2 linked regions of the Cystobacter fuscus genome follow. The protein of the gene in region 2 interacts with the protein of the main gene of each other region in a pairwise test. Links are inferred from orthologs where the notes say so. Each region holds a gene or a part of one and is shown on either strand. Other genes may lie near its edges. The genes, in order: rplI and lon.

Region 1 (14,620 bases), 470 kb from region 2 along the record:
GATGCCATTCTCGCCGTCGTGCTGGGCGGCACGAGCCTGACGGGAGGGAGGGCCAACCTGGTGGGCTCGCTCATCGGGGCCACCTTCATCCAGACGCTCACCACCATGCTCCAGATGCGCGGGGTCATCACCGAGCACACGCTCATCATCAAGGCCGCGGTGGCGCTGTCCGTGTGCTTCATGCAGACGCCCGCCTTCGAGCGGCTGGCGCGCCGCTTCCGGTCCGCGGAGGCCGCATGAACTTCGTGCGCAAACACATCACCGTGCTGGCGGGAGCGCTCGTCTACGTGCTGCTCTACGCGGTGGCGGCCCTGCGCTACGAGGGCTTCTTCTCGCTGCCGGTCTTCATCAACTTCCTGTCCAACAACGCGGTGCTGGGCATCGTGGCGGTGGGCATGACGTTCGTCATCCTCTCGGGGGGAATCGATCTGTCCGTCGGGGCGGTGATGTCCTTTTCCAGCGTGCTCATCGGCGTGCTGGTGATGGACATGCACTGGAACGTGTACGTGGCCATCGCGGCGGCGCTCGTGTGTGGCACCACGTTGGGCGCGGTGATGGGGGCCATCGTCCACGCGACGGGCATCAAGCCGTTCATCGTCACGCTCGCGGGGATGTTCTTCGTCCGGGGGCTCGCCTTCCTCATCCACCTGGAGTCCATCTCCATCTCGGACCCGCGCCACACCGCCATCGCCCTGGCCAGCGTGGGCCCGCTGCCGGTGACGGCGGTGCTGTTCCTCGGCTTCGTGCTGGTGGGGTGGTACGTGGCGGTGCTCACGCCTTTCGGGCGCGAGGTCTACGCGCTCGGGGGAGGGGAGGAGGCCGCGCTGCTCATGGGCCTGCCGGTGCGGCGCACGAAGATCGCGGTCTACGCCGTCAGTGGCTTCTGCGCGTCGTTTGCCGGGGCGGCGCTCACCTTCTACCTGTCGAGCGGCAGCCACCTGGAAGGCGTGGGGATGGAGCTCGATGCCATCGCCACGGTGGTAATTGGAGGCACGCTGCTGGCGGGCGGGGTGGGCTCGGTGTTCGGCACGCTCATTGGCGTGTTGATGCTGGGCCTCATCCTCACGTCCATCACCACGTACGAAGGAATGATGAGTTCGGGGATGACCCGCGTGGCCATTGGCGGCCTGCTGCTGGCGTTCGTGCTGTTGCAGAAGGTGCTGACGCGGCGAGCGGGCGTGGGCCGCGCCACCTGAGCAAAGCAGAAGGCCCGTCCCTTCCAGAGGCGCCTCGCGGAGCCGGGAAGAGACGGGCCTTGGGGGCAGCGACTCCCACGGTCAGGTGCCGTGGGAGCCTTTCCCGGGGACGACTAGAACCACCACTCCACGCGCGTGCCCAGGTAGTGGCCGACCTTCACCGGGCGACCGTTGTCGGACACGACCTGCTGGTAGGGCGAGACGAGGCCGATCGCCGCGGCATCGTTGTAGAAGGCGGCGGTGTAGAAGATGCGGAAGTGGGGGCGGGCCCACATGGTGCGGCCGCCGAGCGGGACGAAGGTGGGCGCGATGGTCAGCTTCAGGGCCGTGGCCAGGTTGCCTTCAGCGATTCCGGCCTGCTTGACGCCCTGGTAGTGGACCTCGCCGATGAGGTGGAGGTGGTCGGTGAAGTAGTACTCGCCGCGGGCGCCCACGCCGAAGTCCATGGCGCTGCCCACGGTGGTGCCGGGCCCGCCCTCGGCCGCGGTCAGGTTCCGCAGACCCTGGTTCCAGTGCAGGATGGCGTAGGCGTTGAGGCTGAAGACGTTGCCGAAGTTGTAGAGGAAGTGATCCACGGCCTGGATGCCCGCGGAGTCGTCATAGACGCCCTGGGCGTTGGCCACGCCGAACGAGAAGAACGTCTGCGCACCGCCGCGCGCGCCGCTGGCGGCACGGCTGCCGTAGCGGATGGACATGTCATTGAAGGAGCCGTTGCCCAGGTCGAAGTGGGCCTTGGCGCCCAGCACCCAGCCCATATCGGCGTTGAGGCCGACCTCGGTGCCATCGTCCCGCCGCACCTTGGCGGCGGGCAGCAGGTGCAGCTCCGCCAGACCGTGGAAGGAGTGACCGGCCTCGAGCTTGTGCACGTACTGCGCGACGAACACGGTGCGCTGGCGCCGGATGTCTCCCGAGCCAATGCGCCCGTCGCCGTTCACGTCGAAGTTGTACTGGCCGCTGGTGGCGTTCGCGCTCTGCATGATGATGGCCAGATCCAACGGGCCGTACATCACGCCACCGCCCTGTCCCGACAGGTTGTTGAAGTAGAAGATATCCGCGATGTGCACGTCCGTGCCGCGGTAGAACCGGGCGCCGCCCCACACCCGCAGGTTGGGCACGAGGATGTTGCCCGCCTCCATGTACGCCTGGAAGAGCGCGATCACGAGCGGGTCGCCGTTGTTGCTCAGCGCGCCGGCGAACAGGCCGTTCTGGGTGTACATGGACGGGGTGATGACGAAGTCCACGTACGGCGCGCTCGTGTCCGTGCTCGGCGCGAGCAGGTGCAGCTTGATCGCGGGCTCGAGATAGTCGCCTTCCTCGAGACGGCCGCCGATGGCGCTGCCCGTCACGTTCATGCGCTGTCCCTGGATGTAGCGACCCGAGGAGGGATCCCAGGCGGCGCCCATGCGGCCGTACATGGAGATCTCGAGACGGTCATACAGGAGGCTCGCGTTCGCCGATGTGGAGCCCGCCGCCAGGACGATGACGCACAGCATCAGACAGACGCGCCAGAGGCGGGACAGGGTGGGGGTGAAGTCAAGTGTCATAAAGTCAATCTCACAAGGGGGCCGCAGGGCAGCTCATACTCTGCTGCACATACTCTGACACCGAAGTTGTTGGGTTTGTCGAGAAAATTAGAGATGCTGCTACGCGTCGTTCTTCCCACCGGAGGCAGGCGTCGAATGCGAGACAGGCGGAGGGTGCCCCAGGGGGCCGCCGCTCCATTTTTCCTGTTGGAAAGTACCGGCCAGGGCAGGGACTCGGAGGCTGAAACGTGTGAGCAAGGCCATTGGCGCGAGGGAGCGACTCGGCTCGTCCCGCCAACGGCAGTCCGCGGGTCCGGCGCTCATGACTGTCTGCGGATGAGCCGGTGGGGCTCGCACCATCGGCTTGGGCTTGGTTGGTTTGAAGTCCTATGGTCCGTGGCGGTGAAGGGCGGCGGTGGGCGGCCACGGTGGGGACGACATGGCTGAATTCTTGACTTGTAAAACATTGATGATCCACGAGGGGACGTGTTGAGTATGGCGGACAGCGGCACAAAGGCATCAACCCTTCCAACCTCCGAGGGCTCCGCGCCGAGCCCGAGTTCGATGCTGGCCCGGCAGCGTGTGCGGGCGGCGTGGCTGTTCCTGTTGCCCACGCTCGTCGTGTTGGCGGGAGTGGCGGGGTGGCCTCTCTTGCGGACCTTCTGGTTCGCCTTCACCAACGTCAGTTTCGCCGCCAACGAGCCACCCGAGTTCGTCGGCCTGGAGAACTTCGTCGTGGTCATGGAGGATGAGAGCTGGTGGCGCTCGGTGCGCAACACGTTCCTGTTCACCGGGGTCTCCGTGACGCTGGAGACGGTGCTGGGGATGATCATCGCGCTCACGCTCAACAGCCGCTTCCGGGGTCGGGGCGTGTTGCGGGCGGCGGTGTTGGTGCCGTGGGCCATTCCCACGGTGGTGTCCGCGAAGATGTGGGGGTGGATGTTCAACGACCAGTACGGCGTCATCAACGAGATGTTTCTGTACGTCGGATTGATTTCCGAGCCCATCGCCTGGACGGTGGATCCGGATCTGTCCATGGCCGCCATCATCGCGGTGGACGTGTGGAAGACGACGCCGTTCATGACGCTGCTCCTGCTCGCGGCGCTGCAGATGCTGCCGGACGAGCTCTACGAGGCGGCGCGCCTGGACGGGGCCCACCCGGTGCTCGTCTTCTTCCGGATTACCCTGCCGCTCATCCGGGGGCCGATGCTGGTGGCCATCATCTTCCGCGTGCTCGACGCCCTGCGGGTGTTCGATCTGTTCTACGTGCTCACGAGCAACAGCGCCGAGTCCATGTCCATGGCCGTCTATGCCCGGCAGCAGATGTTCGAGTTCCAGGATCTGGGGCCGGGAGCGGCGGCGGCGACGCTGCTCTTCGCGCTCATTGCGCTCTTCACCATCATCTACATGGTGCTGGGCCGTGACGCGGTGATTCAGGAGGCCGCATGAGCCCGGCCCTGGGGTGGTTGAAGCGGATCGCGTTCGGGGTGTTGGTGACGGTCATCACCTTCTACACGCTCTTCCCCTTCTATTGGGCGGTGGTGTCGTCGCTCAAGGAGGGCAGCGCGCTCTTCCAGGTGGAGTGGTGGCCCAAGAAGCCGGCGTGGCACAACTACGTCGCGGTCTTCACCGAGCAGCCCTTTGGCCGCAACCTGCTCAACTCGGTGCTGGTGGCCAGCTCGGTGGTGATCGTGTCGCTCTTCCTGGCGATCACCGCCGCCTTCGCCCTGGCGCGCATCCGCTTCCGGGGGCGCACCCCGCTCATGCTGATGATCCTCGGCGTGTCGATGTTCCCGCAGATCGCGGTGCTCTCCGGCATGTTCGAACTCATCCGCGCCCTGGGGCTATACAACAAGCTGCCTGGGCTGACGCTGTCATACATGCTCTTCACGTTGCCGTTCACCGTGTGGGTGTTGACGACGTTCATGCGCGAGCTGCCCAAGGAGCTGGAGGAGGCGGCGGTGGTGGATGGCGCCACGCCCTGGGTCGTCTGCATGCACGTCTTCCTGCCGCTCCTGCGGCCGGCGCTGGTGACGACGGGCCTGCTCGCCTTCATCGCGGCGTGGAACGAGTTCATCTTCGCGCTGACGTTCACGATGGATCAGGAATCGCGCACGGTGCCGGTGGCCATCGCGCTGATGAGTGGCGCCAGCCAGTTCGAGTCGCCCTGGGGCCTCATCATGGCGGCATCCGTCATCGTGACGGTGCCGCTCATCGTCCTGGTGCTCATCTTCCAGCGCAGCATCGTCTCCGGCCTCATGGCGGGAGCCGTCAAGGGCTAGAAACGGCTCCGCCCCACACGGTGCGAGCACCGTGCGGGGCGGGGAAGGGCGCCCGGGACGAGCGCCCGGGGCTCAGGCCGCCTTCGCTTCGCCCTTGCCGAAGGTCAGGCCGTCCTTGTCCGCGTCCACGAGGATGTGCTCCCCGGGAGAGTAGTCGCCGCCGAGCACCTTGCGCGCCAGCGGATCCATCAGGTGCTTCTGGATGGCGCGCTTGAGCGGACGCGCTCCGTACACCGGATCGTAGCCGCGCTCGGCGAGCACCGCCGCGGCCTTGTCCGTGAGCGACAGGGTGAGCCGCTTGTCCGCGAGCAGCTTCTGCAGGCGCCCCACCTGGATGTCCACGATGCGCTGGATGTCGCGCTTGCGCAGCGGCTCGAAGAGGATGATCTCGTCCACGCGGTTGAGGAACTCCGGGCGGAAGTGCTGGCGCAGGATGCCCAGCACGTCCTCGCGCGTGCGCTCGTCCAGCTCGTCCTTGCCCGCCATGCCGTCCTGCAGCGCCTGCGAGCCGATGTTGCTCGTCATGATGAGCACCGTGTTCTTGAAGTCCACGGTGCGCCCCTGGCTGTCCGTCAGCCGGCCCTCGTCGAGCAGTTGCAGCAGGATGTTGAAGACGTCCGGGTGGGCCTTCTCGATCTCGTCGAAGAGGATGACGGTGTACGGACGGCGGCGCACGGCCTCGGTGAGCTGGCCACCCTCGTCGTAGCCGACGTAGCCCGGAGGCGCGCCCACCAGGCGGGCCACGGAGTGCTTCTCCATGTACTCGGACATGTCGATGCGCACCATGGCGGTGTCGTCATCGAAGAGGAACTCCGCGAGCGCCTTGGCCGTCTCCGTCTTGCCCACGCCCGTGGGGCCCAGGAAGATGAACGAGCCGATGGGGCGGTTGGGATCCTGCAGGCCCGAGCGCGCGCGGCGCACGGCGTTGCTCACCGCCTCGATGGCGCTGCGCTGACCGATGACGCGCTGGGCGAGCCGGTCCTCCATGTGGATGAGCTTCTGCACCTCGCCCTCCAGGAGCTTGGAGACGGGGATGTGGGTCCACTTGGCCACCACCTGCGCGATGTCCTCCGCGTCCACTTCCTCCTTGAGGAACTTGTGGCTCTTCTGGAGCTCGGCCATCTGCGCGTTGCCCTGGGCGATCTCCTTCTCCAGGGAGGGGATGAGGCCGTACTTCACCTCGGCGGCCTTGTTGAAGTCGCCCTGGCGCTCGGCCGCGGCCTGATCGTTCTTGGCCTTCTCGAGCTTCTCCTTCTTCTCGCGGATGCTGGCGATGGCCTTCTTCTCCGAGTCCCAGTGGGCCTTGAGCGCGGTGAAGTTCTCGCTGAGGTTGGCCAGCTCCTGTTCGATCTTCGAGAGCCGCTCCTTCGAGTGGGGATCCGTCTCCTTGCGCAGGCCCTCGCGCTCGATCTCCAGCTGGGTCATCTTGCGGCGGATGTCGTCGATCTCCGTGGGCATGGAGTCGATCTCGATGCGCAGGCGGCTGCACGCCTCGTCCACGAGATCGATGGCCTTGTCGGGCAGGAAGCGGTCGGAGATGTAGCGGTTGGACAGCGTCGCCGCCGCCACGAGGGCCGAGTCCTGGATGCGCACGCCGTGGTGCACCTCGTAGCGCTCCTTGAGGCCACGCAGGATGCTGATGGTGTCGTGCACCGTGGGCTCGCCCACCATCACCGGCTGGAAGCGCCGCTCGAGCGCCGCGTCCTTTTCGATGTGCTTGCGGTACTCGTCGAGCGTGGTGGCGCCCAGGCAGTGCAGCTCACCGCGCGCGAGCGCCGGCTTGAGCATGTTGCCCGCGTCCATGGAGCCCTCGGCCTTGCCGGCGCCCACCAGGGTGTGCAGCTCGTCGATGAAGAGGATGATCTCCCCGGCCGAGTCGGCCACTTCCTTGAGCACCGCCTTGAGGCGCTCCTCGAACTCACCGCGGAACTTGGCGCCGGCCACCATGCTGCCCAGGTCCAGCGTCACCAGCCGCTTGTTCTTGAGTCCCTCGGGCACGTCGCCGTCGACGATGCGCCGCGCGAGCCCCTCGGCGATGGCCGTCTTGCCCACGCCCGGCTCGCCGATGAGCACCGGGTTGTTCTTCGTGCGCCGGCTGAGCACCTGGATGCAGCGGCGGATCTCCTCGTCGCGGCCGATGACGGGATCCAGCTTCCCGGAGCGGGCCGCCTCCGTCAGATCGCGCCCGTACTTCTCCAGCGCCTGGTAGGTGGACTCGGCGTCCTGGCTCGTCACCCGGGCCGAACCGCGCACCTCCTTGATGCTGGACAGGACGCGCTCGCGCGTCACCCCGGAGGACTTGAGCACCTCGCCCACGTTCCCCTTGTCCTGCGTGAGGGCGAGCAGCAGGTGCTCGCTGGAGACGAAGTCATCCTTGAGGGACTTCGCCTCGTCCTCCGCCTTGTCGAAAACCTTGGCCAGGCGCTGGCGCACCACCGCGCTCTCGCCTCCCTGCATGCGGGGCAGCTTCTGGAGCGCCTCGCCCAGCCGGGACGCGAAGAGCTTCACGTCCACGCCGATCTTGCGCAGCAGGGGCTCGACGATGCCGTCCTTCTGTTCGAGCAACGCCGCCGCGAGATGCTCCGGCTCGTAGTCCGGGTTGTCGGCACGCCGGGCCAGAGACTGACCTTCCTGGATGGCCTCCTGGGCCTTCACCGTATACTTGTCGAGTCGCATGTCTTCAACGTAAGGGCCGTGACCCCCTTGGCAAGGAACGCCTGTCCGTCCTCCTTTCACGCCTCGTGGGGGTTTTTCAGGGATTTTCTGACTCTCCGGGAGTTGCCTTCCCCACCCGGTCCAGGTATATGCCCGCCCGAACACCCTGGGGGGCACCCACTGGAATCGCACGGCGGTTACCTCATTCGAGTCGAGTCGCTGGGCAGCCTGCCGTTGAAGGCGCTCGCCCAGCAGGCGCTCGTCGAGGACGGCGCCCCGGCGGACACGGTGCTCTCCCTGTCCGTCTATCCGCGGCGGAAGATCGTCCGTCTGGCCCTGGACTCGGCCCTCACGGCGGGACGCCGGGGGGCCCACTGGTACAGCACCCACCACGCGCTCGCCCGAGCCCTCTCACGCGCCACCGGCGTCACCGTGCACACCTACGTGTACGATCCCCAGGAGTACGAGGAAGTGCTCGCCTTTGGCCGGGGGCAACATGTGGGCGGGGAGCGGCTGTTCTACGACACGGTGGATCTTCCCGAGAGCGTGGACGGGGAGTTCGACGACGCGGCGTTCGCGCGGATGCAGGCGCGCTGGCCGCTGGGGCACCTGGCGTGGGTCTTCGGGGTGGAGCGGGAGCTGTTGCTGCAACTGCACCAGATGAATCCGACGCGGTTGAGCCTCCAGGACTCGGGGCCGGAGTTGTCCCTGGAGCACCTGCTGCACGGCATCGCCGCCTGAGCGCGCCGCCCGAGGGCTAGTCCTCTTTGGCGAGGCGCCCGTCGAGCAGGCTGATGGCCTGACGCACCCGCTCACTCTGGAAGTACTGGCCGAGCACGGCGAAGGAGCCGGCGATGAGGGCCGTGAAGCCAATGGTGGTGGCGGGCAGCAGCCAGGCCATGACTTCCAGGGGCGCGGCGCTGGAGCCCTGGAACTCGGGGAGCGTTTTCAGGGCGTCGGCGATGATGGGGCCCATGTGCCGGGCGACCACGGCGCCCTGGGCACCGTCGATGGTGCGCAGCAGGGCGGCGGCGATGGTGGAGCCCGCGAGCATCCGGCGCATCCGCTCCAGGGGGAGCCCGTCGGGCCGCAGCAGCCGGCCGGCGGACACGAAGGCGAGCGAGCACACCACGGAGAGGGCGCCGAGGAAGAGCGCGCGCGACTCGCGCAGCGACTGGAGCGCGGAGAGTTGCGCCTTGGCGATGCGGGCGTCGAGCACCGGGTCTCCCACGAGGGAGAAGTGGGCGGCGTTCCGGGTGTCCTCGAGCTGGCTGAGCCCCAGGCACTCGCTCAGGGCGAAGAAGCCCGTGAAGGCGGAGAGCACGAGACAGACGAAGGCCGCGAAGCGCAGGCCTCGCGGCAGGGGGCTCTTCTGGGGGGAGGGTGCGGCGGGGGGCGTCACCGTTTGTTCGCCTCCACGAAGCGCAGGCGCAGGTCGGCGAGGAGGTTGTCGAAGAGCTGCTTTTCCTCGCCCGTGAGGTTGCCGCGGGTCTTCTCCTGCAGCATCCCCAGCAGATCCAGGCTCTGGCGCGCGAGCACCAGGTCCCGCTCGGCCTTGCCCGTCTCCGGGTTGGGGGCCTCGCCCAGGTGGATGAGGGCGCTGGACGCGAGGCCGATGAGGAAGGTGCTGAAGGTGATGGGGGCCTCGGGCGCGCCCGGCTTCGGCTCGCCCCGCATCACGAAGGTCTCTCCGCGCTTCTCATCGCTCATGGGCTCACTCGTTGGCTTCGGCGTCCTCGTCGCCCTCGTCCTCGTCGCCCTCGTCCTCGTCCTCGTCGTCCTCGAAGTCGTCGTCGAGGTCCTCGTCCTGCATCAACGTTTCCACGGGCACGGACTTCTCGGCCACGTCCGGCAGGCCCTCGATGTGGCGCTTGTACGACGCCTCGTCCAGCTGACCGCTGCGCAGGTAGCGCTCGACCGTGCGCTTGTCGAGGTGCTTGGGGTCCATCGCGTCTGCCATGCTCAACTCCTCGGAATCTCTTGGAAAAGGGCGCGCCACCTTATAGCAGGGCTCCCCCCTGTCAACGCCGCTCAACCCCCCGCCCCTCCCGAGCCGATGAACGCCCCCCTTCCTCCCCGACTTCCACGAGATCCGTCCCTCCCGGGTGACGACGCGCAGCGGGTATGCGCGCCGGCGCGGCGGTCAGGCGCTGCCTTTGACAGGGGCACCCAGGGGACTAGCCTCGACGCGAGAGGCGTATGATTCATAAAACCCATGGTCAGGCTCCGCGCCGGCCCAATATCGGCATCACCCCGGACTTCAGCGCGAGCCGGCCGGATTCGGCCTTCCCCAGCTACGAGCTGAGGGCGGCCTACCCCGAGGCGGTGCTGCGCGCGGGGGGGCTGCCCCTGGTGTTGCCGTACTCGGACGACGCGGCGTGCGTGGAGGCCTACCTGGACCGCATCTCCGGGCTGATGGTCACCGGAGGCGCCTTCGACATTCCCCCGGACGCCTATGGCGAGACGGCGCGCGAGGGCCTGGGGCCGATGAAGCCGCCGCGCACGGCGTTCGAGACGGCGCTGATGCGCGGGGCCCTCAAGCGCAACATGCCGGTGCTGGGCATCTGCGGGGGCATGCAGCTGCTCAACGTGGTGCTGGGCGGCACGCTGTTCCAGGACATCGGCCTCGAGGTGCCCGGCGCGAATTCGCACCAGCAGACGCATGACCGCACCCAGCCGCAGCACCCCGTGGAGGTGCGCGATGGCACGCACCTGTCGGAGGCGCTCGGCCGGGGTCAGCTCATGGTGAACTCCACCCATCATCAGGCGGTGTCGAAGCTGGGCGAGCAGGTGGTGGTGAGCGCGACGGCGCCCGATGGGGTGGTGGAAGCCATCGAGTCGCCGCAGCACGTCTTCGCGCTGGGTGTGCAGTGGCACCCGGAGCTGATGCTCCAGACGATTCCCCTGAGCATGGGCATCTTCCGGTTGCTGGTGCAGAAGTCGCGCGAGCACCGCCGCTGAGCGCGCCGCTCACCGTGCTGTCAGACCTGCATGGCAGACATGCGGGGCCGAGCATGGTGAGAGGACATGGCCCCGAAAGAACAACGCCTGCGCGAGCTGCTCCAACTGCCGCCCGCCGACGCCGTTGCCCCCGTGTATGCCTCCTGGCCCGATGAGTACTGGGACGAGAGCTTCATGCGCCTGGGGCGCGGGTATGTGTTCGAGCCCGACGCGGGCGAGTTCCCCGTCGATCATTCACGCTTGATGGAGGAGCTGCTGCCGCTCGTCTCGCCGTGGCTGGCCGGGGCCCGGTTCTCCCAGGTGCTGCCGGGCCAGGGAGACCTGGCGGGGGAGGGGTGGGGGCCGTACTTCGGGGAGGAGGACCGGGAGGGCAGGGGCGTGGCGTACCGCTACACGCTGCGCCTCACCCATGGGGGGCGCCGCTACGGCGTCACGTTCCACGACAGCTCCGAGTTCTACAACCTCAACGCCGTGCTGGCCCTGTTGAACGCGGCGCTGGAGACGTGTGGCACGCCCCTGCGGCTGTTCGGCCTGGGCAACGTGGTCCTCCTGGGGCCGCTCGGGGGCCTGCAGCAGGCCATCCGCGAGGGCTTCATTCCCGGCTTCGAGGGCGAGGGCATCTACGAGGAGTGGGAACTGGAGGCCATCGACGCCTGGTGTGAGTCCGGAGACACGCCTGAGTCCCTGGCCCGACAACTCGAGAAGGGGCTGCGGCGGGTCCAGCTCCTGCTCGTGGTCTGAGCCCCCGTGGGCCCACCACGCCGCGCACGCCGTGGCGAAGGCGGCGCCGCTGGACGCCTCGGCCCGTCTTCACTCCATGCGCGCCCGGCTCTCGAAGCGCGTGTACTCGGCGAGGAAGACGAGATCGATGTCCCCGATGGGACCGTTGCGCTGCTTGGCGATGACGAGCTGCACGGGGATGGCGCTGCTCGTGCGCACCTCGCCTCCGCCCTCGCCCTCGCCCTGATCCTCGCGGTGGATGAACATCACCACGTCCGCGTCCTGCTCGATGGCGCCCGACTCGCGCAGGTCCGAGAGCATGGGCTTGCCGCCCTTGCGCTCCTCCACCTTACGGCTGAGCTGGCTGAGCGCGATGATGGGCACCTCCAGCTCCTTGGAGAGCTGCTTGAGCGAGCGGGAGATCTCCGAGATTTCCAGCTGGCGGCTCTCCACCTTGCCCTTCTGGTGCATGAGCTGGAGGTAGTCGATGATGATGAGCGACAGCCGGGGATCCCTCTGCTTGAGCCGCCGCGCCTTGGCGCGCAGATCGAACGGGGACAGGCCACCCGAGTCGTCGATGTAGAGCGGGGCGTTGTAGAGCTTGCCCGCCATCTCCTGGAACTTCTCCTCGTCGTGGGGCGTGAGCCGGCCGCCGCGCAGCTTCTTCATGTCCACGCGCGCGCACGAGGCGAGCAGACGCATGAGGAGCTGATCCGCGGGCATTTCCAGGCTGAAGATGGCCGCCGCCCTGGCCTCCTCCTGGAGCGCCACGTGGGTGGCGATGTTCATCGCGAAGGACGTCTTGCCCACGCCGGGGCGCGCTGCGAGGATGATGAGCTCGCCGGGGTGCAGGCCCGTGAGCTGGTTGTCCAGATCGACGTAGCCCGTGGACAGGCCGGTGATGCCCGTCGTCGCGGTCTTCATCTTGTCGAGCAAGTCGAGCGTGTGCTCCATCAGCTCGCTCACGGGCCGCAGGTCGCCCTCGCGCTTCTTCTCCGCCAGGAGGAACACCTTGCGCTCGGCCTCGTCGAGCAGCACCTCCAGCTCGCCCGTCTCCTGGCTGGCCAGCTCCTGGATCTCCCGGCCCACGCCCGCCAGGCGCCGCCGGATGGCCTGATCCTTGACGATCTGTGCGTACTGGATGGCGTTGCCCGGCACGGGCACCACCTGGTCCAGGCTCATCAGGTACGCGGGGCCGCCCACCGCGGCGAGCTGGCCGAGCACCTTGAGTTCCTCGGCCAGGGTGAGGTGATCCACCTGGCGGCTGGAGCCATCCAGCTTGATCATCGCGGCGAAGATCTGGGCGTGCGCGGGACTGGCGAAGTCGTCCGTGCTCACCACCTCCGCGAGGCTGGCGAAGATGCTGTTGTCCGCGAGCACGGCGCCCAGCACCGCGCGCTCGGCGGCCAGATCCTCGTGGCCCCGCCGCGTTCCCGTCCGAATGTCGAGGATGTTGTCCATGTTGTCCGGCCAGTCTCCGCGCTACAGACGTGTGGCGCAACCCTGGCAGCCACCCCTGACACGTGCCCGGGTGCCCGCTCCCGAAAAAGCGGAGGGCCGCCCGGGAGTGAACCCGGACGGCCCTCGGTGCTTCACGCGATGTCAGGGGGGGCTTTACGCCTCCGCCTGGACCTCGACCTTGATCTTCGCCGTCACCTCGCGGTGCAGGCGCAGCTCCACCTCGTACTGACCGGTGGCCTTGATGGGCTCGGCCAGGTGCAGCTGGCGGCGGTCCACCGTCTGGCCCTGGGCGGCGAGCGCCTCGGCGATGTCCAGCACGGTGACGGAGCCGTACAGCTTGTCCTGCTCACCCACCTTGCGGCGGATGGTGACCTTCACCGAGCCGAGCTTCTTGGCCTGCTCCTCTGCGGCGCCCTTGAGCTTGACGTTGCGCGCCGCGATGACCGCGCGCTCGTGCTCGAGCTGACGCACGTTCTGCTCGGTGGCGAGCACCGCCATCTTGCGCGGCAGCAGGTAGTTCCGGCCGAAGCCGTCCTTCACCGTCACGAGCTCACCGGACTTGCCCAGGTTCGCGACGTCCTCACGAAGAATGACCTTCATTGAATGTCTCCGTTGGTGCGGGCGAGGGGACTAGCCGACCATCGCGTTGTAGGGGAGCAACGCCAGGCCACGAGCGCGCTTGATGGCCGTGGCCACCTCGCGCTGGTGCTTGGCGCAGTTGCCGGAGATGCGGCGGGGGATGATCTTGCCGCGCTCGGTGACGAAGTACTTCAGCGTCGCCTGATCCTTGAAGTCCACCTGGGCGTTCTTCTCGGCGCAGAAGCGGCACACCTTCTTGCGGCCAAAGCCGCGGCCACCGCCACGCTTCTCGTCATCGCCCCCGGCGCCACCACCCCGGCCGCCGCCGTCCCGATCCCTGTCCCGATCCCGGTCGCCACCACCGCGGGACGCATTCCTGTCGCTGTTGCCAATCATTGAGCGTTCTCTCTTCTCTGGTAGGGGTCCGTGGAGGACCAAGGGGCTCACGCCTCCTCGGTGCTCTCCTCCTCAGCCTCGCCCGCATCCTCGACCACGCCGCGATCCTGCGCGGGGGCCACGCCCGGACGGGTCTCCTCGACGTCACCGGCGAGCTTCACGTCCTCGAGCACCGGACGGCTCTCGGGATCCACCTCGTCCGCCAGCTTGGTGGACAGGTAGCGCGTGACCTCGTCGAAGTTGCGGAGGTTGCGCTCCACCTCGGCCACGATCTTGGTGCCGCCCAGGTAGTGGGCGTGGACGTAGATGGCGCGGGGCTGCTTGGCGATGGGGTAGAGCGTCTTCTTCTTGCCCCACACCGTGAAGCGGATGACCTTGCCACCCTCACGGCCGACGATGCCGCGCACGCGCTCCTTGAGCTTGTCCACGTTGTCGTCGGTGAGGTCCGGCTTGACCAGGAAGATGGTCTCGTACTCACGAAGCCGCTTGGCGGCCTGCGTCTCAGCCATGTTTCTCTCCCCTTGGGGTTGAGTGCCCCCCGGAGGCCGGGGAGCGGGGAAACGGTCGGAGGGTCCAAGGGGGATCCTCCGCCGGGGACGGGAAACCGCGCGCCCGTCACCCTCGCGCTGTGAAAAAGAACGATGAAGAGGGGGCCTTCTAGGGGTGCCCCGGCCCGGAAGTCAAGGCGCCCGCTTGTTGTAACGGTTCATCGCCGTGGCCAATCCGTCCCGGACCCACGTCTCGGCCGCGTCCGCCGCCTGGGCGAGCAGCTCGTCGAGCCTCCGGCGCTCCCCGTCGTCGAAGTTGGAGAGCACGTAGCCGGCCACCCGCTCCTTGGCGTTGGGGC
Region 2 (14,721 bases):
CGTTCATGGGCCGCCCCGTCATCGGGACCACGTCGCTCTACGCGTCCACGTCGGCGCGCGAGTTCATCAACGAGCAGGCGCGGCTGGGCAGCAAGAGCGCCGAGGGCTGCGTGACGTCCATCCTGGGCATCGTCACCACCGGAGACGCCACCGCCTCGGACGCGGCCCGCAAGGCCAACATCACCCGCATCACCCACGTGGACCACAAGTTCGAGAACATCCTCGGCCTCTACGCGAAGTACTGCGTGACGGTGTTCGGCGACTAGCCGCCTGCCTGGCTGGCCGGGATGCGAGGCCCTCCGTGGGTTCCCTCGCTGCCCAGGAGACTGCTAGTTTCACGCTCGCTTCCGGCGTCCCCCACCTTGCTCCGACAGGAGTTCCCGGCCGCGAAGCTCAGTGAGAGCAGACTCCATGACCTTCAAGACCCTCGTTCGTCCTCTCCTCGTCGTCACCGCCACCGCCGGGGCCTCCGCCTTCGCGCAGCCGGCGCAGCCCTCCGTGGAGGCGCTGACCTCCGCCGCCCAGAACGTCATCATCCACCGCGCGCAGCTCACCGCGTTCAAGGCGCTGCCTGGCCGGTTCGAGGACGCGAAGAACCCCATCACCGCGGAGAAGGTGGAGCTGGGCCGGATGCTGTACTTCGACACCCGCCTGTCGAAGAACCAGCAGCTCTCCTGCAACAGCTGCCACGACCTGAACCGGTTCGGCGTGGACGGCAAGTCCTTCTCCACCGGCCACAAGGGCCAGCTCGGCGGACGCAACTCGCCCACGGTGTACAACTCCGGTGCCCACCTCACCCAGTTCTGGGACGGCCGCGCCGCCACCCTGGAGGATCAGGCCAAGGGCCCCATCCTCAACCCCGTGGAAATGGCGATGCCCAGCGCCGAGCACGTCGTCGAGACGCTCAAGTCCATTCCCGGCTACGTCACCGCCTTCCAGAAGACCTTCCCCGGACAGGAAGACCCCGTCACGTACGACAACCTGGCCAAGGCCATTGGCGCCTTCGAGCGGCAGCTCGTCACCCCCTCGCGCTTCGACAAGTACCTCGCCGGGGACGAGCAGGCGCTCACCCACGCGGAGAAGGCCGGCCTCAAGACGTTCCTGGACCAGGGCTGCCAGCAGTGCCACTACGGCCCCGCCCTGGGCGGCTCGCTGGTGAAGCTCGGCGTCATCATCCCCTACCCCACCAAGGATCAGGGCCGCTACGACGTGACGAAGCGCGAGACGGACCGGATGGTCTTCCGCGTGCCCACCCTGCGCAACGTCGCGCGCACGGGGCCCTACTTCCACGACGGCTCCATCTCCGATCTGCAGACGGCCGTGAAGCTCATGGCCCAGCACCAGCTCGGCAAGCAGCTCTCCGCGGCCGAGACCCAGAACATCGTCGCCTTCCTCGACGCGCTCACCGGCGAGCTGCCCTCGAGCTACATCGCCAAGCCGTCGCTGCCCGCCAGCGGCCCCAAGACGCCGCGGCCGGACCCCACGTGAGCTAGTTCCCCCCACCCCGTTCCGGCTGGACATGGCCCGGTGCCATGGACCGCCGGACGGGGGGCTCGGTGGCCCGGCCCCGCTCCGCCAGGGCACGGACCACCGCCTCCAGGGCCGCGATGCGCCGACCGGCGCGCCCCCGGGCCCAGGGCTCGCACCGAGGCGCCCCCAGCAGCTCCGCCGCCTGCTCCACCCCTCCCGTCTTCTGCTTGAGCGCCCGCGCGCTCGCGAGCCGCACGTTCACCGCCTCGGGCACGGGGAAGCCGTCGCGCCGCAGCAGCTCCAACGCGAACGTCGTCCACACCGCCAGCTTGTCCCCCGGGCGCAGGAAGGCCTGGAAGCGCGCGAGGCCCAACTCCACGGACTCGCCCGCGAGCAGCTCCGCCTCGGGCAGCTCCACGTGCAGGGACGTGCTGCGCGCGAGCGGCTGGCGCGGCGCGAGCACCGCCTCCAGACGCTCGCCAGTGGAGGGACGCACCGCCACCAGGTGCACCAGCTCCGAGGGGAGGTTCTCCTCCTGGGGGTGCGCGTTGGCCTCGGCGTAGAGGAGCACCAGGTGCTCGAAGTCCTCGGAGATGGAGCGCAGCTCCAGGGGCGGACGCCAGGGGGCCTTGTAGAGGCGCTTGCGCCCCGGGCCCTCGCGCGTCGACTGACGCTCGAGCTGCGTGTCCACCATGAAGTCGAAGGCGCCGAGCAGGGTGTCGAAGCGCTCCTGGCCGCCCTCGAGCAGGCCCAGCACCTCCACCACGGCCTCGATGGTGGAGACGCAGTGGTCGGCCGGCTCGGCGCGGATGCGGTAGTTGCTCGGGCGGCGCGGGACGAAGCCGATGCGCGGCAGGCCCGCGAGCAGCGGATTCGTTTTCACCAGCTTGCGCGCGAGCGGCCAGGTGCCATCCACCACGATGAGCGTCTCGGGGGGATTCGCCCTCGCCTCCTCGAGGGACATGGCCTCCTCGCCGGGGAAGAGGACGGCGACGCGCTCGGGGCGGGCGGCGAGCTCGGTGAGCCGGGCGTGGCCGGAGAAGTCCACGCCCACGTGCAGCTCGGAGTTGGGCAGGGACAGGTGCGCCATGCGGGCGGTACCGATGGCCACCCGCCGCTCGCGGGGGTGCTGGAGGAAGACGACGTGGGTGCGCGAGTCCACCCGGGGCACGCGCGCGCAGTAGCACGTGGCCTGGGGACGGAGGCACCGCAGACAGAGAGAACGCACCCCCGCGCTTTATCGGCCCCCGGGACTCGCGGCAAGGTAGGACAAGAACCCGTGAACCTGCTCCTCCTCCACGACTCGGATTTCCTCCCCGACGGCACCGTCCAGATGACGGGCCGCCGCGCCCAGCACGCCCGCGAGGTGCTCCGCGCCGAGCCCGGCGAGTCACTCCGGGTGGGCCAGCTCGGAGGGCTCGTGGGCACTGGCGAGGTGCTGGAAAACTCCCCCGGCCTGCTCCGCCTGCGCGTCACCCTCACCGAGCCGCCTCCTCCCCGAGCGGGCGTGGACCTGGTGCTCGCCATTCCCCGCCCCAAGGCCCTCAAGCGCGTGCTGCCCGCCGTGGCCCAGCTCGGCGTGGACCGCGTCGTGCTCGTCAACGCCGCCCGCGTGGAGAAGAGCTACTTCGACTCCAAGGTGCTCGCCGGGGACTTCGTCGCGGAGCTCCTCCTCCAGGGGCTCGAGCAGGCACGCGACACCCGGCTGCCCGAGGTGCTCGTGCGCGAGCGCTTCCGTCCCTTCGTCGAGGACGAGCTCGACACGCTCTTCGGCACCGAGGCGCTCCGCCTCCTGCCCCACCCGCCCGCGCCCGAGCCCCTCACCCGGGTGGGCGTCCAGGCCGCGCCGCGCGTGGTGCTCGCCGTGGGACCCGATGGCGGCTGGGTACCCTTCGAGGCCGACCTCCTGGCGCGGCACGGCTTCCGCCCCTTCTCGCTCGGGCCGCGCATCCTCCGGGTGGAGACCGCCGTCCCCGTGCTCCTGGGACAGCTCGCCCTGCTGAGGGCGGAGGCGCCCCACCCGGCCTGAGTCTCAGCCCGCCGTCACCTTGAACTCGCGCTCCTGCGTGGAGGTATCGGGCGTGACGGTGAAGGACAGGCGGCCCACCTCCCGCCCATCCTCGGTCTCCAGGGAGACGCGCCAGTCGCCAGGCCGGGGCGCCGTCAGGTACGCGAACGTGCGGAAGCCGCGATCCCTCCCGCCCTGTCCCAGGTACAGCCCATCGTAGGTGTGGAACTCCGTCCAGCCCTTCTTCGGATCGTCGTACTCCCAGCGCAACAGCAGTCGCGTGCCCTTGTCTCCCGAAGACTGGGGCTTGAAGCTCGTGGGCGCGAAGATGCTGGCGAAGAAGTAGACCCGATCGCCCGGGCGCGCCCGGAAGTCCTGATCCCCTCTCGCCCAGGGCTCCCACCCACCGCCCTCGTGCAGCAGCCGGTAGTCGCGGCCCCAAGGCCCCTTCACCACCTGCACGTCGTGGTAGATGCCGCTCGAGAGCAGGGACAAGGGCACCGGGGGAATCGCCTTGAGCGCGTACAGGCCGAGCAGCACCACCTGCACCCCCCACCCCGGCACGAGGATGTGCCACCACGGATGTCGGCCCTCGCGCTTCCGGCCGTGCACCAACACCGCGAGCGCGCCCATCACCGCGGCGGACAGGCCCGCGGCCCACAGGAACAACATCCCGCTGTAGTAGCCACGCACCACGGGCAGCAGGTACGCGAAGTACGAGGTGAGGCAGAAGGCGTAGAGCCCCACGCGCACCACCGGCCCCCGCGCCCGGAAGCGCGGCAGCTCGTTGGCCACCAGCACCCCGAAGACGCTCGCGAGGAACAGGAACGACGTCAGCCCGGAGGCGCTCTTGAAATAGAAGAGCGTGTAGGGACTCAGCAGGCCGCCGAGCAGCAAGTGCAGCGCGTCCTCGCGAAAGCGCCACACCCGGGACAGGCCCTTTGGAGGCGCGGCGCCCTCGCGCCAGCGCAGCTCCAGCCACAACAACCACCCCAGCACGGCGAGGAACAGCCCCTGCTTGGTGAGCGTGAAGCGGTTGTCGATGCGCGGCAGCGTGAGGATGTCGTACGCGAAGCTCGCGAAGAACAGCAGCGCCAACTCCGCCTTCGCATGGCGCGCCCGGAAGGCCCGGAGCCGCTCCGCCCACGAAGGGGCCTCGCGTGCTTCCTCCCGCGCTTCCGGCGGCGAGACGAGCCCCAGGGGTCCCACGGACGAGGACTCCGCCATCTCCGGCTCGAACGCCTCGGGCTTCTCTTCACTCAGTCGGGGGGCGGCCACGTCGGGTCCAGAACCTGCGCGTCACGGGGGTGCTCGGGCCCTCTCGCGTCAGCACGAGAGGGCCTCGGGGAGACTCAGGCCGGGGCCTTGCCCGCCACCAGGTCCGCCAGCTCGCCGCGCTCCTCCAGCTCCATGAGGATGTCCGAGCCACCCACGAACTTCCCGTGGATGAACACCTGCGGAATGGTGGGCCAGTTGGAGTAGTCCTTGATGCCCTGGCGTACCGCCGGGTCGGCCAGCACGTCCACCGTGTGCACCTCGCCGTGCTGCTGCAAAATCTGCAGCGCGCGCGCGGAGAAGCCGCACTGGGGGAAGAGCGCGTTGCCCTTCATGAACAGCACGATCTTGTGGTTCTTCACTTCAGCGTCGAAACGGGCCTTGAGCTCCGGAGACATCTCTCTCACTCCTGGTTAGCGGGACCCGAGCTTCTTCCACTGCTCGGGCGAATAGGTCTTGAGCGCCAGCGCGTGCAGCTCGCCGGACTTCAACCACTGCTGCAGCGGCGCGTACACCAGTTGGTGCTGCTCCACCATGGACTTGCCGGCGAAGGACGGGCTCACCACGCGCGCCTCGAAGTGGTCGCCCGTGCCGGTGGTGTCGTTCACGTCCACTTCCGAGCCGGGCAGCGCGCCGAGAATCCGCTCGCGGATGAAATTCGGATCAAGCATCAGTTCAGTCCCTTCCCCTTGAGCAGCATGGCGGGATCCACCCCCATGCTCTTCAGGGTGCTGTCCCATAGCAGACCCGGGTCGCCTTCGAGCACCGGACGAGCGGAGGCCTCGGCGAAGAGCCAGGTCCCCGAGGCCAGCTCGTTCTCCAACTGGTGGGGACCCCAGTTGGCATACCCCAGGCAGAAGCGCAGGTGGGACGACGGGTCCTTGAGCAGGGGGCCGAGCGTGTCCAGGGTGAGGCTCAGGTAGAGCCCGGGCACCACCTCGTGCTTCTCCGTCACCTGCTCGTTGTTGTGCAGCACGAAGCCCCGATGATTCTCCACCGGGCCCCCCATGAAGACGGGCTGCCGGGAGCGCTCGGGGGCGATCGCCAGGGACTGGTTCTTGGCCAGGTCTCCCAACGTCAGGGAGGCCCCCCGGTTGATGACCAGGCCCATCGAGCCCGCTTCCCCATGCTCGAGCATGAGAACCACCGAGCGCCGGAAGTTCGAGTCCGTCAGTTGTGGCATCGCCACGAGGAGGCCAGGAACGAGTGTCTGCACAGAGGGAAGTTTCCGCCCTTCCCCCTCTCAGCGCAACCCATTCGTCCCCCAGGCCCATGCCAGGGCCCGCGCGGGCCTAGTGCCAGCTCTTGTGCTGGGACTGGAGCGCCTGGGCGAGCTTCTCCGGGTTGAGGGGCTTGCCGATGAACAGATCCGCGCCCAGGCCCTTGCACTTGCGGGCCATGGACGCGTCGCTCATGGCACTCACCCCGATGAGCACCGACTGGGGGAACTTCTCCCGCAGCCGGGCCATGAGGTTGGTGCCGCTGCGGCCGGGCAGGAAGACGTCCACGATGGCCGCGTCCATGCGCTTGTTGCGCACGGCGAACTCGGCCTCCTCGGCGCTCCCCACCGGCAGGGCCTCGTAACCCCACTGGCTCACCAGCTCCACCAGCAGCTCGCGGTGCGCCGGATCATCCTCGACGATCAGGACCGAGCCCTTGACCTGTTCCAGCTTGAGGTTGTCGTCATCCCGGGTCCGGGCGTGACCCGTGGCGATGGGAAGCTCCTCGTTGACGATGGACATGGCAACCTTCGCTGAAGTGAGAGAGTTCATTTGATAGGCAACGGATGCATCCGGGCCTGGGATTCCACATTAGGCACTGCCCTTCGGAACCGCCTCCCCCCCCTCGGGCTAGACGCGGCGCGTTCCCGCCCCAAGTCCCTGGGAAGCAAGAGAGGCGCCAAGCACCACCAACACCAGGAGTATCCACGCGGGTAGCACCACGCGTGTGCCTCCTTCGTAGATGAGCGCGGCATAGCTCGTGCCGAGGTAGCGGCCGAGCGACATGGGTTCCATCCGAGCGATGCCGAAGAAGCTGATGGTGGATTCCGTGAGGATCGCCGTGGGCAGGCGGCTGAGGAAGACGGCGAGGACGAAGGGACGCAGGGCCGGCCAGAGGTGGACGCGCGAGAGGTGCCACCGCCCCGCCCCGAGCGCCCGGGAGGCGGCGACGAACTCCTGGGCCTCCAGGGTGGCGAGCCGGTTGCGGAACATGCGCGCCGGCCCCGCCCACCCCACCAGCGCCAGGGACACCACCATCAGGCCGAAGGGGCCGAGCCCGCCCGCCTGCCCGGCGTCCAGGAGGGACTGCCCTGCCAGTTGCAGCACCATCACCACCAGCACGTCCGGCAGGGCGAAGAAGGCATCCACCCCGCGCAGGATCTGATGCTCCAGCCAGCCCCCGGCGCCACGGGCCGCCATCGCCACCCCGAGCCCCACCGCCGTGGACACCGCCCCCGCCGCGAGGCCCACCACCAGGGAGACCCACAAGCCCCCGAATGCCAGCTCGCACACACTCCGGTCCGGGTGGGAGGGATCCATGCCCAGGGGGCAGGTGTGGGACAGGGCCTCGGGGAACATCCGGCCGGCAAGCCAGCTCGCGAGCCCCAGGCCCACGAGCAGCACGAGCCCGACCCAGGCCCTCGGGGGGACGCGGCTCATGAGGAGACCTCCCGGGCGCGGGGATCCACGAGGAAGCGGACGACTTCCACCGCCAGGCCGACGACGACGAGCAGCGAGGCGAACACGGTGGTGGACACCACCACGACGGCCACCTGCTTCTGGAGCACGGCGAGGACGTAGAGCTGACCGAAGTAGGGCAGGCCGAAGACGCGCTCGGCGGCGAAGGAGCCGGCGAGCAGGGCGGTGGCCACGGGGCCCACGGCATCCAACAGGGCGGGCAGCACGTTGGGCAGCACGTGGCGCCAGAGCACGACGCGGGGAGACAGGCCCTTGCCGAGCGCGGTGCGCACGTAGTCACGCGCCAGCTCCGTGTCGAGCGCGTCCACCACCAGGGTGCCCAGGAAGATGCCGGGCCACACGGAGATGACGAGCGCGGCGCAGAGCTCGGGCAGCAGGTGGCCGCGCTCCACCACCTCGGGGGCGAGCAGCAGCGCGGGGATGAAGACGGGCGTGCCGAAGGCGATGGCGGGCAGTACGTCGGAGAGCACGGCGAGCCGGCCCCGGCGCCACCTCGCCCGGAGCAGCGCGTAGGCCAGGGCCCACCCGAGCGCGAGCACGAGCGCCACCAACCCCACGCCCACGCTGCCCGACAGCTTCCACGCCAGCTCATCCCCGGTGACACCCTGGGCGCTCGTGCCCAGCCGCTCGCCGCGCACGAGCTTCTGCCACGGCCGCAGGAAGCCAAGCGGCTCGCCCAGGCCGAGGTCGCGGCGATAGGAGGCGAGCACCTCGGGTGGCACCTGCCGCTTGGACTCGTCCTCGCTCGTGAGGGGCAGCGCGGCCATGAGGAAGTAGGACGCGAGCGCCACCACGGGAACGAGCACCAGTTGGCGGCCCAGGCGGACGAACACGGGAGACATGATTCAGCGCGCCTCCGTGGGGGGCCCGGCCCGGCGCAGGTCGCGCAGGGACAGGAAGTTGAAGGGGTCCACGTCCACGCCGTGCAGGAAGGAGCGGACCCGGAAGTAGCGGTCCGGATGGTAGAGCGGCGCGATCACCGCCATCTCGTCGAGCAGGAGCGCCTGGGCCTGGGCGTACAGCTCGCGCGCCCGGGCGATGTCGGCCTCGGCGTCGGCCTGATCCAGCAGCGACTCGAAGCGGGCCATGGGCTCGCCTCCGCGCTGCGTCTCCCATCCCGTCTGGTGCAGACCATTGCGCTCGAAGAGGGTGAAGAAGGTGTTGGGGTGCGCGTAGTCCGCGCCCAGGCGGCGCAGGTAGAGATCATAGGCCCGAGGGCCCGCGGGCGTGCGGCGGGCCACCTCGGCGGAGTAGTCCGAGCGCGCATCCAGCGTCACCTGGATGCCCACCCGGGAGAGCTGCGCGACCAGGCGCTCGGCGATGGCCGTCTCGGGCACGAAGGAGTCCCCCGCCCGGTAGACGAGCCGCAAGGGCCGCTCGAGTCCGGGCCCCCCGGCCAGCACCTCCCGGGCCCGCTCGGGCGCGAAGTCGGGCAGCCGCGCCGCCTCCTCGGGCGTGGCGGCACCGGGCAGCTCCGGGGGCAGCAGCTCATTTCCGGGCCGGGTCCGCGGCAACAGACCCTTCATGAGCGCCTCGCGATCGATGGCCTGGGAGATCGCGCGCCGCACCTCGGGACGATCCAGCGGAGCACGCTCGGTGTTGAAGGCGAGGAAGTAGGTGGAGAGCAGCGGCTCGCGCTGGAGATCCGCCGGAGGCTTCCCCTGGAGCGCGAGGGCGCTGTCGACGAAGACGAAGTCCACCCGCTCCCGCTCGTAGAGGGCCGGACCCACCTCGGACTTGAGCAAGGTGAGCACGGGGACGATCTCCTCCCCGGGGCCGAGCGGTGGAGGAAAGGCCGAGTGCGGGTTGTGCACGAGCCGCACGCGCTCACCGGCGCGATCCCACGCCTCGACGCGGTAGGGGCCGAGCGCGAGCGGGTGTCCATCCCGGGGCCGATCGAAGTAGTCCCGGATGCCCTCCTCGCCGCGGCCCGCGAGCACCGCCGAGGGCACGGGAAAGAAGATGTAGACGTTGGCCAGACGCGAGAGGAAGTAGCCCCGAGGCCGGCTCAGGGTGACGCGCAGGGTGTGAGCATCCATCGCCTCGACGCCGGTGCGAGCGAGCGCGGCCTGGAGCTGCTCGGCCGGGGCGCGCCGCTCCTGGAGGGCGAGCACCTCCTCGGCGCCGGCGAGGTCCGCCATCTCTCCGCGCTCGCGGCCCTGGAGGGCGCGGTGCCAGCCCATGACGAAGTCCTGGGCGGTGAGCGGCGTGGTGCCATCGGACCAGCGCACGTCCTCGCGCAGGAGGAAGGTGTAGACCTCCTGGCCCGAGTCGTTGACGGAGCGCTCCCAGCTCGAGGCGAGCCCGGGCCGCACGGAGTGGTCCGGCGCGAGCGTGGTGAGGCCGCGCTGGGTGGCGAGCATGACGGGGTAGTTGGCCCAGTTGATGGGATCCGAGTAGCTCCAGTCGAGGGTGGTGGGCATCGAGGGGACGACCACCTTGACGCCCGGCTCGGGCTGGAAACCACAGCGGCCGCAGCCCGCGACCACGAGCAGCAGCGCGAGCAACGGGGCGGAGGAAGGAGGGCGCGCGAGGGGAGCCACGGAGCCGGGGTTGTACCGCGTCGCTGGACGGGAGTGGAAAAGACCGCGGGCCCCAGGAGACGAGTCCTGGAGCCCGCGGGGACTACACAACCTTCAAGCCGGGGCCCTTACACCGCCGCCGTGGGCTCCACGGTGACCTTGGCCGGCTCCTTGCGACCGAACTCCTCGGGCTTCTCCAGGACGAGGGCCTCGCGCAGCACGTCGTCCACGAACTCCACGGGGACGATGCGCAGCTGGGCGCGGATCTTCTTGGGGATGTCCTTGAGGTCCTTCTTGTTCGCCTTGGGGATGAGGACGGTCTTGATGCCGGCGCGGTGCGCGGCGAGCGTCTTCTCCTTGAGGCCACCGATGGGCAGCACGCGGCCGCGCAGGGTGATTTCACCCGTCATGGCCACGTCGCGGCGCACCTGGACCTTGGTGAGCGCGGACACGAGCGCGGTGCACATGGTGACGCCGGCGGACGGGCCGTCCTTGGGGATGGCGCCCTCGGGCAGGTGCACGTGGATGTCGTAGTTCTCGAACATCTTGCGATCGATGCCGAACTTGTCCGCCCGCGTGCGCACGTAGGACATGGCGGCCTGGGCCGACTCCTGCATCACCTCGCCGAGCTTGCCGGTGATGATGAGCTTGCCCTTGCCGGGCATCACCGTGGCCTCGGTGGTGAGGATCTCTCCGCCCAGCTCCGTCCAGGCCAGGCCCGTGACGATGCCCACCTGATCCTCGCGCTCGGCCATGCCGTAGCGGAAGCGCGGAGTGCCCAGGTACTTCATCACCAGCTTGCGATCGACGGTGATGTCGCGCTTGCCGTTCTTGAGCACGTCCCGGGCGATCTTCCGGTACACGCCACCCACCTCACGCTCGAGCGAGCGCACGCCGGACTCGCGGGTGTAGCGGTGGATGATGGTGCGCAGCGCCTCGTTGGTGAAGTCGATCTTCAGGTCCGAGACGCCGTTGGCCTCCTGCTCCTTGGGCAGCAGGTAGCGCCGCGCGATGTTGAGCTTCTCCGGCTCGGTGTAGCCGGCGATGCGGATGACCTCCATGCGGTCCTGGAGGGGACCGGGGATGTTGTGCATCGTGTTGGCGGTGCAGATGAACATCACCTTGGACAGGTCGTAGTCGAGGTCCAGGTAGTGGTCGTTGAAGTTGTGGTTCTGCTCGGGGTCCAGCACCTCCAGCAGCGCCGCGCTCGGGTCGCCGCGGAAGTCGGTGGACATCTTGTCGATCTCATCGAGCAGGAAGACGGGGTTGTTGCTGCCCGCCTTCTTGAGCGACTGGATGAGCTTGCCGGGCATGGCGCCGATGTACGTGCGCCGGTGGCCGCGGATCTCCGCCTCGTCGCGCACGCCGCCGAGCGACAGGCGCACGAACTTGCGGCCGGTGGCGCGGGCGATGGAGCGCGCGAGCGACGTCTTGCCGACGCCCGGGGGCCCCACGAAGCAGAGCACGGGGCCCTTGAGCTTCTTCACCAGCTGCTGCACGGCCAGGTACTCGAGGATGCGCTCCTTGGGGCGCTTGAGGCCGTAGTGGTCCTCGTTGAGCACGCGCTCGGCCTCGACGACGTCCAGGCGGTCCTGGGTCTCCTCGTACCAGGGCAGGCTGATGATCCAGTCGATGTAGTTGCGCACGACGGTGGCCTCGGCGCTCATCGGGCTCATCATCCGGAGCTTCTTGAGCTCCTTCTTGACCTTGAGCGTGGCCTCCTTGCTCATGCGCTTGTTCTTGAGCTTCTCCTCGATCTCCTGGATCTCGTTCTTGAACTCGTCGCGCTCGCCCAGCTCCTTCTGAATGGCCTGCATCTGCTCATTCAGGTAGTACTCCTTCTGGGTCTTCTCCATCTGCTTCTTGACGCGCGTGCGGATCTTCTTCTCGACCTGGAGGATCTCGATCTCGCCCTGCATCAGCTCGTAGAGCTTCTCGAGCCGCTTGGCGGGGCTCTCGGTCTCGAGCAGCGCCTGCTTGTCGTTCAGCTTGAGCGACAGGTGGGCGACGATGGTATCGGCCAGGCGCGCGGGGTCATCGATGCTCGCCACCTGCATGAGCATCTCGGGCGGGATGCGCTTGTTGAGCTTGACGAAGGCCTCGAAGACCGAGTGCACGCTGCGCACGAGCGCCTCGAGCTCCACGGACTTCTCGCTGACCTCCTCGACGTCCTCGACCTCGACCATGAAGAAGGCGTCGTTGGGCTGGAAGCGCTTCACCTTGGCGCGGCGCACGCCCTCCACGAGCACCTTCACGGTGCCGTCGGGCAGGGGCAGGAGCTGGATGACGTGGCCGATGGTGCCGAAGTGGAAGATGTCATCGGCGGTGGGATCGTTCGTCTTCGCCTTCTTCTGGGCGGCGAGCAGGATGACGGCCTTGTCATCGGGCCCCTTGTGGGCCATCGCGTCCTTCAGCGCCGCGATGGACTTCTCGCGGCCGACGAACAGCGGGACCACCATGTGCGGGAAGACGATGATGTCCCGCAGCGGGAGGAGCGGAATCGTGCTGCCGCGCTTCTGGGCATCCTTCTTGTCGTCTCGTCCGAAGAACATGTATTCGCCACCTGCCTGCTTGCCACCCTGGACAGCAAGCCCCTGTAAAAGTTTCCCGCTCGGACACCCAGAGTCCGGGCAGGGTGAAGACGGCTTCTATAACACGCCGATTCTAGCGGCCGTTCCCTGCGTGAAAGATGGGGAACGTTGTCCTGCGAGCAAGGGAACACCCCGCCATCCCCGGGTGTCCGGTCGCTGCTTTGGCGGCCCCAGGCCCTTTTTCCGCCGAATGATTAAGGGGCCCATGTAACGCCCAGGGTGCTGGAGAGAAAGGCATAGAGGTCCACACTGGACTCGATCGCCTTGGCCACTTGATCCGAGCCGCCATGGCCCGCGTTGGCCTCGATGCGCAGCAGGGCGGGCGCCGGGGAGCACGCCGCCTGCACGGCGGCCACGAACTTCCTGGCATGCAGGGGATCCACCCGATCATCGTGGTCCGCGGCCATCATCAGGAGGGCGGGGTACCCCGTGCCCGGCCGCACGTGGTGGTAGGGCGAGTAGGCGTGAATCACCTGGAAATCCGCGGAGTTGTCGGCGGTGCCGTATTCGGGGATCCACGTCTTGCCGCTGCCGAACAGGTGGTAGCGCACCATGTCGAGCAACGGCACCTGGCACACCACCGCGCCGAACAGGTCCGGGCGCTGGGTCATGGCGGCCCCCACCAGCAGGCCTCCGTTGCTGCCCCCGGAGATGGCCAGGCGGCCCGGGCGGGTATAGCGCTCGTGGATGAGGAACTCGGCCACCGCGTGGAAGTCGTCGAAGACGTTCTGCTTGCGGTGCAGGCGGCCCGCCTCGTGCCAGACCGTGCCGTACTCCCCACCCCCGCGCAGGTTGGCCACCGCGTACACCCCGCCCGCGTCCAGCCACGGGAAGATGCTGGCGCGGAAGGACGGCAAGAGGCTGATGTTGAAGCCCCCATAGCCGGTGAGCAGCACGGGCCGGTCGCCATCGCGCTTCAGGTCCCGGCGGTGCACGAGGAACACGGGCACCCGCGTGCCGTCCTTGGAGCGGCAGAAGGCCTGCTCGACGGTGTAGCGCTCGGGCTCGAGGGGCAGCTCCACCCGGGCCCAGGTCTCCACGCGTCCGGTGGACACGAACGTCTTGTAGACCTGGGGGGGCGTGACGAAGGAGCTGAAGACGAACCACGCCTCGTCCCTGTCTTCCAGGCCGTAGAGGTTGCTCGCGGCGCCCACGCCCGGCAGGGCCACGTCGCACACGGGCTCGCCCCCGAGCGTCAACAGGCGCACCCGGGTGGTGGCGTCCTGGAGGTACTCCAGCGCCAGGTGGCCCCCGACGATGTGGAGGCCCTGGAGCGAGGCCACGGGCTCCTCCGGGACAAGCTCCTTCCAGTCCGCGCGCCCGGGCCGCTCCGGCTCCACCCGGAAGACGCGCTGGCGCGGAGCCCCCTCGTCGGTGAGGACGTAGAAGGTGTCGCGCCAGACGTCGAGCGAGTACTTGGCGCCCTCGCCCTTCACGAGCAGGCGGAAGTCCTTCTCCCCCACCCGCTTCCACCAGATGTCGTTCTCGCTCCAGCCGCGGGTGACGTAGACGAAGAGGTACTGGCCATCCCGGCTGACGTGGCCGTTGAGGAACGTCTTGGGGTCGCCGGTGCGCGGGTGCACCACGGGGTCCGCGTCCGGAGGCGTGCCCAGGCGGTGCAGACGCAGCTCGGTGTAGCCGGGCCGCTCGGCCACGGGGATGGAGGGGTCCGTGGGCAGCCACGCGTAGTAGAAGGACGCGCTGTCCGGCGTCCAGCTCGGCGAGGCGTACTTGGCCCCGGGGATGACGTCCACCTCGCTCCACGTGCCCGAGTCCACGTCCAGCACATGGAGGATGGCCTCGTCCGCGGCGTTGGGCTTGCGGGTGAAGGCCAGCTTGCGCCCGTCCCACGAGGGCGACCACAGGCCGAGCGACACCGTGCCGTCCGTGCTCCAGGTGTTGGGATCCAGCAACACCCGCTCCTCGCCCTTCTCGCCCTCGCGCCAGTAGAGGACGGCCTTCTCCTTGTCCTTGTGGGTGCGGACATAGAAGTAGCGCTCGCCGCGCACGGCGGGCGCGGACAGGGACTCCACGTAGAAGAGCTCGGTGAAGCGCCGGCGCAGGGCGTCGCGGCCGGGCACCCGGGCGAGGTGCTCGCGGGTGAAGGCGTCCTGGGCGCGCATCCACGCCTGGACCTCCGGGGAGCGCTCGTCCTC

The links.
Region 1: the proteins of lon (region 2) and rplI interact in binary tests that used the Escherichia coli proteins (3 or more experiments, as listed by UniProt). The link is inferred for Cystobacter fuscus from one-to-one orthologs.

Annotation. Positions count from the first base shown.
Region 1 is NZ_CP022098.1:8,662,161-8,676,780, reverse strand. Bases 11,676-14,620 are described here. They hold rplI (50S ribosomal protein L9), read right to left. Parts: upstream 13,399-14,620; coding sequence 12,952-13,398; downstream 11,676-12,951. Other genes in these bases: pth (aminoacyl-tRNA hydrolase), read right to left, coding at 14,454-14,620; rpsF (30S ribosomal protein S6), read right to left, coding at 13,821-14,282; rpsR (30S ribosomal protein S18), read right to left, coding at 13,429-13,773; dnaB (replicative DNA helicase), read right to left, coding at 11,676-12,798. In the rest of the region: CYFUS_RS34955 (ABC transporter permease), read left to right, coding at 1-240; CYFUS_RS34950 (ABC transporter permease subunit), read left to right, coding at 237-1,196; CYFUS_RS34945 (carbohydrate porin), read right to left, coding at 1,310-2,740; CYFUS_RS34940 (carbohydrate ABC transporter permease), read left to right, coding at 3,284-4,168; CYFUS_RS34935 (carbohydrate ABC transporter permease), read left to right, coding at 4,165-5,001; ATP-dependent chaperone ClpB, read right to left, coding at 5,074-7,677; CYFUS_RS34925 (hypothetical protein), read left to right, coding at 7,891-8,397; CYFUS_RS34920 (hypothetical protein), read right to left, coding at 8,414-9,058; CYFUS_RS34915 (DUF1844 domain-containing protein), read right to left, coding at 9,055-9,366; CYFUS_RS34910 (hypothetical protein), read right to left, coding at 9,371-9,616; CYFUS_RS34905 (gamma-glutamyl-gamma-aminobutyrate hydrolase family protein), read left to right, coding at 9,856-10,617; CYFUS_RS34900 (hypothetical protein), read left to right, coding at 10,684-11,358; more of dnaB, read right to left, coding at 11,428-11,675.
Region 2 is NZ_CP022098.1:9,121,743-9,136,463, forward strand. What follows is about bases 9,815-12,860. They hold lon (endopeptidase La), read right to left. Parts: upstream 12,527-12,860; coding sequence 10,103-12,526; downstream 9,815-10,102. Other genes in these bases: CYFUS_RS36905 (peptide ABC transporter substrate-binding protein), read right to left, coding at 9,815-9,995; CYFUS_RS36915 (prolyl oligopeptidase family serine peptidase), read right to left, coding at 12,760-12,860. Outside these bases: CYFUS_RS36850 (TRL-like family protein), read left to right, coding at 1-266; CYFUS_RS36855 (cytochrome-c peroxidase), read left to right, coding at 412-1,488; CYFUS_RS36860 (tRNA-uridine aminocarboxypropyltransferase), read right to left, coding at 1,490-2,698; CYFUS_RS36865 (16S rRNA (uracil(1498)-N(3))-methyltransferase), read left to right, coding at 2,750-3,499; CYFUS_RS36870 (DUF2914 domain-containing protein), read right to left, coding at 3,503-4,756; grxD (Grx4 family monothiol glutaredoxin), read right to left, coding at 4,831-5,151; CYFUS_RS36880 (BolA family protein), read right to left, coding at 5,167-5,424; CYFUS_RS36885 (YqgE/AlgH family protein), read right to left, coding at 5,424-5,969; CYFUS_RS36890 (response regulator), read right to left, coding at 6,046-6,495; CYFUS_RS36895 (ABC transporter permease), read right to left, coding at 6,604-7,413; CYFUS_RS36900 (ABC transporter permease subunit), read right to left, coding at 7,410-8,294; more of CYFUS_RS36905, read right to left, coding at 8,298-9,814; more of CYFUS_RS36915, read right to left, coding at 12,861-14,721.